DNA from 4 places in the Paenibacillus amylolyticus genome. Region 3 is predicted to be linked to each of the others. Evidence: predicted binding sites of a transcription regulator. Region 3 holds the regulator's gene; each other region holds the start of a gene.

Region 1 (3,218 bases), 2.7 Mb from region 3:
ATTCACCAATACCTCTACCGCTTCGGAGCGGCATAAGCCCGCTCCTGCTACAAGTGTGTCCTGCAAGTGGTAAGCAGGCGAATCATCCTCAGCAATAACCGCAGCGATGCCTCCCTGCGCATATCTGGTGTTACTTTCAAGTAATGACTTCTTTGTGATCATTAATACACGTTGTTGTTCGCTTGCCTTAATGGCAGTAAACAAACCAGCAATCCCTGAGCCTATAACCAGTACATCCGTCTCTACCATGGGTAGCGCAGACAGATCGAAATCAACTAAATATTGCGGTATCATGTTATTCACCTGTCTTGGAGCAAGAGTAGCGCATCCTACTTTACCAACAACATGCGCTCTAGCGATTCTCTGGCTTTGTCGGCAACGGCCGGTGGCACGTAGATTTGCGGCTTCATCGTTTCCAGGCATTTCACCAGTTTCTTCAAGTTGTTCACCTTCATGTTGGGACATACGAGGAACTTGGTAGCAAAGTGGAACTGTTTATCCGGACTATCCAGACGAAGCTGATATCCTGTACCATCTTCGGTACCTACGATAAATTCCTTCGCTGATGAATTTTTGCAATACTCCAGAATAGCTGTTGTGCTGCCTACAAAATCACCCATTTCTACAACCTCAGGGCGACACTCTGGATGGACAACAAACTCCGCATTGGGATGCTTGGCTCTCATCTCCACCACATCTTTGACTGTAAGCATATCGTGAGTGTTGCAGTAGCCTTCCCAGATAATCATTTTCTTGTCTGTATGCTGCTGCACATAATGTCCCAGGTTTTTATCCGGTACCCAGATAATTTCGTCGGAATCCACCGATTGAATAACCCGGACTGCGTTCGCTGATGTACAACAGATGTCAGTCTCTGCTTTGATCTCAGCCGAGGAATTGATATACGTAACCACCTTGGCATTAGGATGTTGTGCTTTCAATTTGCGTAGTCCATCCACATTCACCATATCTGCCATTGGGCAGCCCGCACGTTCGTCCGGGATAATAACTGTTTTATTTGGCGCAAGAATTTTAGCGCTTTCACCCATAAAATGAACACCACAGAAAACGATCACATCCGCATCTGTCTGTGCTGCCTTCTGGGCTAACAGAAACGAATCTCCACGGAAGTCGGCAACCTCCTGTACTTCGTCACGTTGATAATAATGGGCAAGAATAATGGCATTACGTTCCTTCTTCAACACCATAAGCCGCTCACGCAGCTCGCGGTTCATCTCAGCCTTGCGCTCTAAAGCCAGAGCTTCCACCTGTGATCCTCTCCTTTATCGGGACAGCGTCATGCGCTGTTTCGTGGGCTAACCTAAGTCGTTATCTTCGCTTGAGAAACGAATCACAAGCGGTTTAACAACTAATTTACACAACGTTCACGACTCTGTCAATAAATGAAAAAGGCCCGGGACAGCGCTGTAACCACCTGTTTGCTAACTGGTTCGCCATCTAACTCCCGTTTATCTTTATCTATCCTCTTTTAAAATAATGGATAAAAAAAGAGAGCCCCGAGGGCTCTCTTGATTTCACCTGCTATCATAGCCAGATGTATTGTGCATTAAGACGTTGGCTTAGTTCCGCCATCATCCGGGTTATTGTTATTACCCTTTTCCAGATTTGGAGCTTCGTTTGGGATATCTCCGGCTGGTGGCTCAGGCGTTTCATCTTTACCTTGAATACGAACACGCACATCACCGATGGTGTCGATGATTGGCTCTCCGCCTTCAGTTGGTGTGCCTTCACCATCATTGTCATTCTCTGCTTTTGGAGTCAAAGAACCTGTTTCGATCAATTGCTTGATCTGATCCATTTCCAAAGTCTCAACCTCAAGCAAAGTTTGAGCGATCAGGTGCATCTCTTTTGAATGTTTAACAAGCAAGTCCTTACACTTCTCATAACAGTCATTGATAAAGCGTTGCATTTCCTGATCAATCTCGTAAGCAATGGAATCCGAGTAATTCTGTTCATGACCGATATCCCGACCAAGGAATACCTGTCCTTGTGAACTTCCGAATTGCATAGGTCCCAATTTCTCACTCATACCGTATTCCATAACCATGCTGCGAACAATACCTGTCGCTTGCTGGAAGTCACTGTATGCACCAGTACCAATTTCTCCGATGAACAATTCTTCAGCTACACGACCCCCGAGAAGTCCGGTTACTTTATCCAGCAATTCCTGCTTGGTAACCAGCATACGGTCTTCTTTTGGCAACATGATTACATATCCACCCGCACGTCCGCGCGGAATAATGGTCACTTTATGTACCATATCAGCATGTTCGAGGAAGTATCCAACAATGGTATGACCTGCTTCGTGATAAGCAACGATTCGTTTCTCGCGATCACTGATGACACGGCTTTTCTTCTCCGTACCAACGATGACACGGTCAATCGCTTCGTCAACTTCCTTCATGGAAATATCTTTACGGTTACGACGCGCTGCAAGCAATGCCGCTTCGTTCAAGAGATTCTCCAAATCCGCACCAGAGAAACCTGTTGTACGCTTCGCGATAATATCCATCTTCACATCTTTGGTCAGTGGTTTATTACGGGAATGTACTTTCAGGACAGCTTCACGACCTCTTACATCAGGGCGGTCAACCGTAATTTGACGGTCAAAACGTCCAGGACGCAGCAAGGCAGGGTCCAAAATATCTGCACGGTTCGTTGCGGCAATGATGATAATACCTTCATTAACTCCGAATCCGTCCATCTCAACGAGCAACTGGTTGAGTGTCTGTTCACGCTCATCGTGACCACCACCGAGACCAGCACCACGCTGACGTCCTACAGCATCAATCTCATCGATAAAGATGATACATGGGGCATTTTTCTTCGCATTTTCAAACAAATCACGAACACGTGATGCACCGACACCGACAAACATTTCCACGAAGTCGGAACCTGAAATAGTGAAGAATGGTACACCCGCTTCACCGGCTACGGCACGAGCGAGCAATGTTTTACCGGTACCTGGAGGCCCTACGAGCAATACGCCCTTAGGAATCCGCGCACCTACTGCTGCGAATTTACGAGGGTCCTTGAGGAAGTCTACAACCTCAACAAGTTCCTGTTTCTCTTCGTCAGCACCCGCAACATCTTCAAATGTAACCCGCTTCTTCTCTTCGTTGTAGAGACGAGCACGGCTTTTACCAAAGTTCATTACTTTACCGCCGCCGCCTTGAGCCTGATTAAACAGGAAGAAG
Region 2 (3,218 bases), 830 kb from region 3:
CATATTCTTCGTTAATATTCCGTTTGTCTTGGCGAGTTTTTGGTTCGCCTGGAAAACAATCCCGAAGGACGAGCAATCTCCGTCTATCTCTGGTCACATGTCCATTCGGCAATGGCTTGCGTTAATTGACGCACCAGGTATCCTGATGTTTACGGTAGCTTTGGTGACTCTGCTCATCGGTTTACTTTCAGTAAATTCCACAGGAGATATTTCAACATGGCATCTGCTGACAGGGGGGATCGGGTTAATCGCACTCGTCATGTTCTTCCGACATGAATTAAAAGCAGCCACGCCTTTTATCCCTCTGCGAACGTTTGCCTCATATCCGGAGATGACTTGGGTGAATGTGCAATACATGCTGGTGAACATCCTGTTTTACGCACTTTTTTTTGGAGTTCCTACGTATTTGAAGCAGGTACGTCATCTCAACGAAGTTCATACAGGAATGAGCATGCTAGCTTTGGGGTTATGTTCAGTCATTATTGCTCCGATCGCAGGACGCTGGATTGACAGATCAGGATCACGGCCAGCTCTGATCGTATCCGCTTCTTTAATGACATTTGGATCTATATTGATCGTTGTTATGAATGAAACTTCTCCAATCTTCATAATCATTGTTGCTTTAGCTTTATTTGGAATAAGTAATGGCTTAAACGCGGTCGGCATGCAAGCAGCACTGTTTAAAAGCACACCGAAAGAAATGATCGGAGTGGCATCGGGTATTTTTAATACATCACGCTACCTGGGGACCATTTTATCGTCGTTATTGATTGGAATTGTTATGGGGGATACATTCAATGTGACAGGATTTCAGAAGCTTGGAATCATCCTTACGGTATTAGCTGCATCACTGATCATCATGAGCGTACGTCGCGAGGCAGGTGCGGTGAGTCCGGAGAAAGTAAAATAGAGAATCTTCTGTGCAATAACACGTTTACACCCAATGAATCAATAGCTCCATTGGGTGTATTTTTTGATTTTCACCAAGTTGTCAGAAAGAGTTGATCCTTTCTTGAACGTTTAGGGTAGAACACGTGTCTTTGATTGAATTAGGTAAAAATAAAGATATAATAATTTTGATTAATAGGCTTGGTTAGTACTTTAAGTGCATTAATATCAGATTTTAATAGGCATCCAATGCTTGTTATTATCGGGGGCCTACAGGAGTAAACGCATTATAGGTGTGGCAAGATATCGTCATACCTAACTTTGTGAAATTTTTCGCAACTCTGCATTGAGCTTGGCCAAATCTGATATTGAATGTTTCTAAATTGAACAGAGTTTGAAAGGAGGCAACACAAAGAATGGCTATTGATACGGTTTTATGGAGCAGGCTAGTGACTGGTTTGACGCTCGGGTTCCACGTGATTTTTGCAACGCTTGGTGTCGGCGTACCTTTGATGATTGCTATTGCAGAGTTCATCGGCATTCGGAAGAAGGATCACCATTACATACTTATGGCAAAGAGGTGGTCCAGAGGGTTTGTCATTTCTGTGGCTGTTGGTGTTGTGACAGGTACAGCGATATCACTGCAGTTGGCCCTGGTATGGCCGAATTTTATGAAGCTGGCCGGGAATGTCATTGCACTGCCACTATTTATGGAAGTATTTGCATTCTTTTTTGAAGCAATATTCCTGGGCATTTATCTGTACACGTGGGATCGGTTCAAAAATCCGTATATCCACTGGTTGCTGACTATTCCGATTGTCGCCGGGGCAGGCATGTCTGCTGTTTTTATTACAACAGTGAACGGATTCATGAACCAGCCTGAAGGTTTTGTCATGGAAGCAGGTCAATTCATGGCAGTGAACCCCGTGCAAGCGATGCTGAATACAGCGACGTTCTCCAAAGTGTTCCATGTATTAAGCTCGGCTTATCTGACAGGAGCTGCTCTGTTAGCAGGAATAGCAGCCTTTGCGATGCTGAGAAAAGGAGTGTCGGCCTACCACAAAAAAGGCTTGAATCTCATGATGGCCGTTGTGCTGGTATTCAGTTTGTTAAATTCTTTAGCTGGAGATGTGTCTGCCAAGTTTTTGGCTGAGCATCAGCCGGAGAAGCTCGCAGCTGCCGAGTGGCATTTCGAGACGGAAAGCGGCGCGGATTTGATTTTTTTGGGATGGCTGAATGCAGAACATGAAATTATAGGCGCTCTTCATTTGCCGAAACTGCTCAGTTTCCTTGCCTTTGGAGACTTTAACGCCGAGGTAACCGGGCTGAACGAATTTCCACCAGATGAACACCCGCCCTTACTTGTGCATTATTTGTTTGATCTAATGGCTGGTATTGGATTCGCTCTGCTTGCTATATCAAGTCTGTACTTCCTGTTTGTATTCTGGAAGAAACGTAATCAGTTTAACAAGTGGATGCTTCGTATGGTTGCACTGAGTGCACCGCTTGCTTTTCTGGCCGTTGAGATGGGTTGGTTCTATGCAGAGATCGGGCGGCAACCATGGATCATCCGAGGTTATATGCGGGTAGAAGAGGCCGCTACTTCTTCACCAAGTGTGAGAATTTTATTTTTCGTCTTCTTGCTTCTCTACATCCTGCTAGGCGTTATGTGTGTCGTCGTACTGAGACGGTTGTTCAATAACAATCCTGCTGAACTCGAGATGGAGAAATGGTTGAAGGAGAAGCATGATCAATCAGCCAAGAAAGGGGATCAGGCCTGATGAGTTATGAATTAATTGGTATTTCGGTACTCTGGCTGTTCTTGTACGGCTATCTTATTGTAGCTTCCATTGATTTTGGAGCAGGTTTCTTTGCCTTTTATGCACGCCTGACAAAGCAGGATCATCTGATTAATCGTCTGATCTCCCGTTATCTATCACCTGTCTGGGAGATCACCAATGTATTCTTTGTCTTTTTCTATATTGGCATCGTTGGATTTTTCCCGGACACGGCCTATTATTATGGCTCAGCGCTGCTTGTTCCAGGAAGTATTGCCGTCATTTTACTTGCCATTCGTGGGTCGTTCTATGCTTTCGAAAATTATGGTTCCAAAAAAAGTATCGTGTATTTGTTCTTATATGGAGCTACAGGGTTGCTTATTCCAGCGTCATTGTCAGTGGCACTGACCCTTTCTGAAGGTGGCTTTATTTTGAAGCAGGGAGATACCGTTTCCCTGGATTACTGGGCACTATTTACGAATCCATTATCGTGGAGCATCGTTGGACTGGCCATCGTGTCGGTATTGTTCATTAGCGGGTCATTTCTCACAT
Region 3 (3,218 bases):
ACTTCAGAACTGAAGCGATTGCGTATCTGCGCTTCGGACATGCCATTCTGCAGCAGCTCACTGTGTACAGCGTTTGCACCCTTAACCGGTTGATTGTTTGCGTCGAACTTAACCCAGACCATAACATCCTGGTTATCCTTGTTTTTGCCGATCAGGGTCCAGTAGATGTTGTCAGAGCCTTCTTTGTCTCCCCAGATGTACTTACGCAATTCATCATAGGATGTAATGCCCAGTTGCTCCTGTGCTGCTTGTATGGCGAGCGCTTCTTCCTTGCGTTGGTCCTGCGTGACATGAACGTAATAACGCTGAAGTCCAAACAGAATCAGAACCAGTGCAAGCAGCGAAATCCATATCCACTTCTTTTTTTTCTTCAAAAGCCGAACTTCCTTTCCCTATGATGCTGTCCTGCAATTAACGAGCAAGCAGACCATCAAATGCCAATTGAGACTCACGCAAAATGCGTTCTTCATCCAGCGTCAGACATTCGCCATGTTTCACTACTTGTTTTCCATCCACCCATACGTGTTCAACATCTTTGGCAGAAGCCGAGTAGATCGTATGTGAGATCAGGTCTGTATGTGGATAGAAATGTGCCTGTTCAATGTTAAGGGCGATAAAATCAGCCTTCATGCCAACCTGAAGTGCTCCGGTATTATTCAAGAAGATGGATTTGGCACCGTATGACGTTCCGAGTAATAACGCTTCGCCTGCTGGCACTGCCGTCGGGTCACCAGATACACCTTTGTGGATCAATGCAGCCAGTCTCATTTCCTCGAACATATCCAGGTTGTTGTTGCTTGCCGGTCCGTCTGTTCCGAGTGACACGGTAACTCCTGCTTTCAGCAACGCAGGTACCCGCGCAACACCGGAAGCGAGTTTCAGGTTACTTCCCGGGTTATGGGATACAGCCACATCATGACGGGCCAGAATCTCAATCTCTTCATCATTCAGATGCACCGCATGTGCAACCAGGGATGGACGAGAGAAAAAGCCCAGTTTCTCCAGATGTGCCACAGGACGCAGTCCATAATCAGCCACGTTCTGCTCGACTTCACGAAGCGTTTCCGACATATGTGTATGAAGGGGAAGGTTTAGGTCGTTCGCGACCTGCACAAGCTTCTCTATGTAGTCAGGAGGGCATGTATATGGTGCATGTGGCGAGATTACGGTTGTAATGCGACCATCTGCCTGTCCATTCCACTCACGCGCAAACGCAGCCGACTCCTCCAGCTTCCGCAATTGTTCTTCCTCCGAGCACAACCCGATTACACCACGTGCCAGTGCTGCTCTAACGCCGGATTGCTCCACAACTTTGGCAACTTGATCCATGTGATCGTACATGTCCAGGAAAGCTGTAGTTCCGCCTTTCAACATTTCAAGCACCGATAGCGAAGTTCCCCAATATACGTCTTCTGAAGTCATTTTCGCTTCCATCGGCCACATTTTTTCCTGCAACCATACTTGCAATGCAAGATCGTCTCCGTGCCCTCTGAGCAACGACATCGCTGCATGACCATGCGTATTGATCAGACCCGGCAGGAAGAACAGTCCTTTTCCATCCACTTTGGTACAATTTTTGTCTTCATCCGGCAATGTCTCACCAATATGCACAATCTTGTCATTCTCAACAACCATGTATCCGTGGACCACGTTCCATGTTGTGCCGCCTTCATTAACAGCAAATTTGCCATTGTGAATTACCCATCTATTTGTTGTCATCTTCCTCGTCGTCCTTTCCAGTATCCAAGTAATAGGCCAAACTAAGCAGATCTGTTGTAAAGTCAGCATGGTGAATGCGGATATGCGGCGGTGTTTTTAGAATGGTTGGTGCAAAATTAAGGATCGCTTCAATTCCTGATTCAATAAGCTGATCGGCTACATTTTGGGCTTCCGTATCCGGAACCGTGATAATTCCGATGCGAATGTTTTCCATTTTAACCGCTTCCGTCAATTCATCCATTGGTTTTACCGTCAAACTGTTGATTTGACTACCTATCTTCGGTCCATATGCATCAAATACAGCAACAATCTTCATGTTGTCTTTCAGATATGCGTTGTAGTTGGACAAGGCTTGACCGAGGTTACCCGCTCCTACCAGAGCTACATTAATTTGCTGATCGATTTTGAGAATGTGACGAATTTTCTCGATCAGATAGGATACATCATACCCGATCCCTTTACGACCAAAATCACCGAAGTAAGCCAGGTCTTTACGAATTTGGGCCGGATTCAGATCCAGCCTCTGTCCAAGCTCTTGAGAAGAAACAGTAGCCACCTCACGCTGATGCAACTCGTTCAAATAACGCAAGTATACAGGCAGACGTCGTACCACCGCTTCCGAAATTTTATCCGATTTCATTCTTGCTCCCCCTTACCAAGGCCACGATAAAATAATAGATGAAAAGATGAGCATTCTGTATAAAACTCAAAGATAAACGTGACATTTTATACAGAATGCTCCTTGTAATTTGGGTTATAAGTTCTTACGTGCAACTGCTTTAATCGGATACGGAAATATCTAATAAAGTTTAACGCCAAACGATAGTGTCATGCAATGATATAACGAACAAAACAACCATTATTTTTGTTCATTAGCAGGTTTTTCCAACCACTCGGTGATTCGTGGAACCATCTGCTCCGTGAGCATATGCTCCATTTTGGGACCAGGTAATGAATACAAAAAGAATTTACCATAATACGCTTCAATCACCCGTGTATCATAAACAATGACAATTCCTCTGTCCTTTGCTGTACGCACCAATCGGCCAAATCCCTGTTTGAAACGGATGACCGCTTGTGGCACGGACAGTTTCATGAACGGATTTTTCTTCTGTTCCTGAAGCAACTCACTCTTGGCTTCCACCAACGGATGATTCGGTGGCTGGAAAGGCAGTCGAACAATAGCGAGACAGGTTAGGGCCTCTCCCGGGATATCTACACCCTCCCAGAAGCTGCTTGTGCCCAGAAGTACCGTTGCTTTGGCATCTTGAAACCTGCGAGTCAATTTGGAACGACTTCCACTGTCAACGCCTTGCCCAAGCAACGAGATGTCGTTGCCAGACAGTGCCTCCTTCAGCGGATCATAGACCTGTCGCAGCATCTTGTATGAAGTAAACAGAACCATCATGCGTCCACGCGTAGCAATTGCCGTCTCTGCAAGTGATTGCACCAGCATATTAACAAAGTGCGCATCACCCACACTTCCCTTCACACTCGGG
Region 4 (3,218 bases), 2.1 Mb from region 3:
GTGGGGTTGTGAAAGACCCTGACGGTTTGTTCTATTCTTCGCCTAATCAATTGGCTGAGCTTGGTGTTGAGACCAAGATGCTTCATGAAGTTACAGCAGTTGATGCCAAGGGTCATACCCTTCAGGCTAAAAACCTGCAAACCGGGGAAGAATTTGAAGATACGTTTGACAAACTGATCGTGACCACGGGTTCATGGCCTGTTGTTCCGAAGCTTGAAGGCATCGAGATGGACAACATTTTACTTTGCAAAAACTACAATCACTCCAACACAATTATTGAAAAAGCCAAAGATGCCAAACGTGTTACGGTTGTAGGTGCAGGATATATCGGCGTAGAGCTGGTGGAAGCTTTCCAAATGAACGGCAAGGAAGTTACCCTGATCGACAGTGTGGACCGGATTTTGAACAAATACTTGGACCCTGAATTCACGGATGCGATCGAAGATACGTTGACTGGACGCGGCATCAAGCTGGCTCTTGGTCAAACGGTACAGAAGTTTACTGGTGAAAATGGCAAAGTGACTAAGGTGATCACGTCCAAAGGAGAGTTTGAAACCGATCTGGTTATTCTGTGCATTGGTTTCCGTCCAAATACAGAGCTGCTCAAAGGCCAAGTGGATATGCTGCCAAACGGCGCAATCATCGTAGATAAATATATGCAAACGAGTCAAAAAGACGTCTTCGCTGCGGGTGACAGCTGTGCTATTCATTACAACCCAACAGGCAAAGCAGCGTACATTCCATTGGCAACCAACGCCGTACGGATGGGTACACTCGTAGCCCGCAACCTGGTTCGTCCTACGACACCGTATATGGGTACACAAGGAACATCGGGTATTAAAATTTATGAGCAAAATATCGCGGGTACAGGGATGACGGAAATGTCTGCGGCTGACGAAGGTCTGATTGTTGAATCTGTCGTACTGGAAGACAGCTACCGTCCGGAGTTCATGCCAACGGCTGAGAAACTGTTGCTCAAAGTAGTATATGAGCAGGCTACTCGTCGGATCGTTGGAGCACAGGTGATGTCTCAGGTTGATCTGACCCAATCGATTAATACGATCTCGGTCTGCATCCAAAATAACATGACCGTAGATGAGCTGGCCTTCATCGACTTCTTCTTCCAGCCACATTACAACAAACCATGGAACTTCCTGAACACGGCTGGTCTGCAAGCACTGCCTCCAATAGAAGTAAAAGCACCAGCAATGGTGTAAGGAAGCAGAATAGATGGTTGAACAGCGATCTTGATAAACGCCATACAAAGATAAGTCATGCTTGTCCGTAAATAAGAGCTGTGCGATAACTGCCAAGATTACGAAACAAGGCGGACGATTATAAAGGAAAGAGAAGACTGACGAGTATATCGTCAGTCTTCTTTTTTTGTTGTTTTAGCTACAAAAGGCCTTACTACACTCTTGCTGTCATAACTATTCCAAGACACTCTTAAAGTATCTTTTTAAGTAACATTGTGATAATTTGCACAAAGTTATGTTTAGGACCGAGATACAATTAGGATGTGGTATTCAACGCATAACTAATGAATTTCAGATGGTTTTATCCAATGATGAACAATGAAGGAGAGGATGAATGATATGGCAGCAAAAACACCTCTTGAGGTTGCACAATATACGGCGCAGACAGGCATGAAAAAGGCGCTATATCCGGCGTCTTCTGTACTGGTGCTTAGTTTTCTGGCAGGGGCTTTTATTGCGCTGGGTTTTCTATTGGATATTCGGGTAATTGCTTCTGCGCCAGCAGAGTGGGGGAGTCTGGTCAATCTGATTGGAGCAGCAGTGTTCCCGGTTGGATTAATCTTGGTACTCATAGGTGGTGGCGAGCTGCTGACGGGTAACATGATGGCAGTTCCACTTGCTACGATTGCACGAAAATTATCTGTGGGTAGTATGTTGAAAAATCTAACCTTAGTGACGATTGGTAATTTTGTTGGAGCTTTGTTTGTCGCGTACGCGTTTGGACATGTGCTGGGTCTGACCGGAGAGGGTGTATATCTGGCAAAAGTGGTGGATATGGCTGGGCATAAGCTGCATGACGGCTTCCTGCAAGCTTTCATCTCTGGCATCGGCTGTAACTGGCTGGTCGCGCTGGCCGTGTGGTTATCTTATGCATCCGATACGATGAGTGGCAAAGTACTGGGCATTTGGTTTCCAACGATGGCATTTGTGGCGATTGGATTCCAGCACGTTGTGGCCAATATGTTCCTCATCCCGGCGGCAATCTTTGAAGGACATTATTCGTGGGGTCAATATGTGATGAATTTCATTCCGGTATGGCTCGGGAATCTGACTGGTGGTGCTCTGTTTGTAGCTGCAGCCTATTGGGTGGTGTACCTGCGCCAAGCTGAGCCAAAAGTGAAGCCGGAGATAGCAACGTCGATCGAAGCTGTGGAGACGGAGGCTAGAGTGATGTTGAGCAAACAAGCATAGTGGGCACAGCGAGGTATGGATACACGTGTATTAGAAGTGAAGACGATTCTGATCTTGCTCGGTTCATGGCGAATATGCTGTGATGGAGCAGGGCGGGATCGTTTTTTTGTATGAGGTCCTTGTTGGAGTTTAACGCAAAATAAATTCGCCATGACAAGGTTCGGGGGAACGAAACCTGTTCATGGCGAATTTCGGGAGTGGTCCATGATATGGCATGAGGAGGAAGTGGGGAAACACTAGCCTAATGCCTTATTTTTAATTTACCCCTGAATTCTGAAGTTGAATCAAACTCAAAAACATTTTTTTGAAAATAATTTAAAGCCGCCATAGCGGCGAATATGAAGCAAAAACATACTGTTCTCTTTGCGCGATAACCTCGAAGAAGATATGATATAGGGATAGCTTTTAAAGAGGGGAGCCTTACGATGATCGATCAGGAGAATGGTGTATTTGCGGCGGTGTGCCCGCTCGACTGTCCGGACACTTGTGGTCTGTTATTACATAAAGAGAACGGCAAAATTGTGAAGGTGGCAGGCAATCCGGATCATCCGATCACCAAGGGTGCCATCTGTAATAAAGTCAGAAATATGACTGAGCGGGTGTATCACCCCGAGCGTCTACAATATCCGATGAAACGTGTAGGAGCCAAAGGTGAAGGCCAGTTTGAACGAATCAGTTGGGATGAAGCGATTCGCGAGATTACGACCAAATTCACTGCATTGTCCGAAACCTACGGCTCGGAGAGTATCCTGCCCTACAGCTTTTACGGTA

What was found. Region 3 encodes Rex, which represses fermentation and respiration genes when NADH is low (regulators of the CRP and FNR family bind a similar motif). Its sites were predicted from a motif close to TTGTGAAATATTTCACAA; they were not measured.
Region 1: the regulator Rex is predicted to act here: its motif matches at 1,340-1,357, upstream of nadA (quinolinate synthase NadA).
Region 2: the regulator Rex is predicted to act here: its motif matches at 1,210-1,227, upstream of V6668_RS15330 (cytochrome ubiquinol oxidase subunit I).
Region 4: the regulator Rex is predicted to act here: its motif matches at 1,470-1,487, upstream of V6668_RS27995 (formate/nitrite transporter family protein).

Annotation. Positions count from the first base shown of each region.
Region 1 is NZ_CP145892.1:64,228-67,445, reverse strand. Features, by position in the region: gene nadB (L-aspartate oxidase) at 1-294, opposite strand, end outside; gene nadA (quinolinate synthase NadA) at 330-1,268, opposite strand; gene ftsH (ATP-dependent zinc metalloprotease FtsH) at 1,568-3,218, opposite strand, start outside.
Region 2 is NZ_CP145892.1:3,427,209-3,430,426, forward strand. Features, by position in the region: gene V6668_RS15325 (MFS transporter) at 1-910, shown strand, start outside; gene V6668_RS15330 (cytochrome ubiquinol oxidase subunit I) at 1,305-2,669, shown strand; gene V6668_RS15335 (cytochrome d ubiquinol oxidase subunit II) at 2,669-3,218, shown strand, end outside.
Region 3 is NZ_CP145892.1:4,260,778-4,263,995, forward strand. Features, by position in the region: gene V6668_RS18815 (DUF5590 domain-containing protein) at 1-374, opposite strand, end outside; gene V6668_RS18820 (amidohydrolase) at 412-1,719, opposite strand; gene V6668_RS18825 (redox-sensing transcriptional repressor Rex) at 1,706-2,359, opposite strand; gene dinG (ATP-dependent DNA helicase DinG) at 2,579-3,218, opposite strand, start outside.
Region 4 is NZ_CP145892.1:6,354,758-6,357,975, reverse strand. Features, by position in the region: gene V6668_RS28000 (FAD-dependent oxidoreductase) at 1-1,217, shown strand, start outside; gene V6668_RS27995 (formate/nitrite transporter family protein) at 1,596-2,447, shown strand; gene V6668_RS27990 (molybdopterin oxidoreductase family protein) at 2,873-3,218, shown strand, end outside.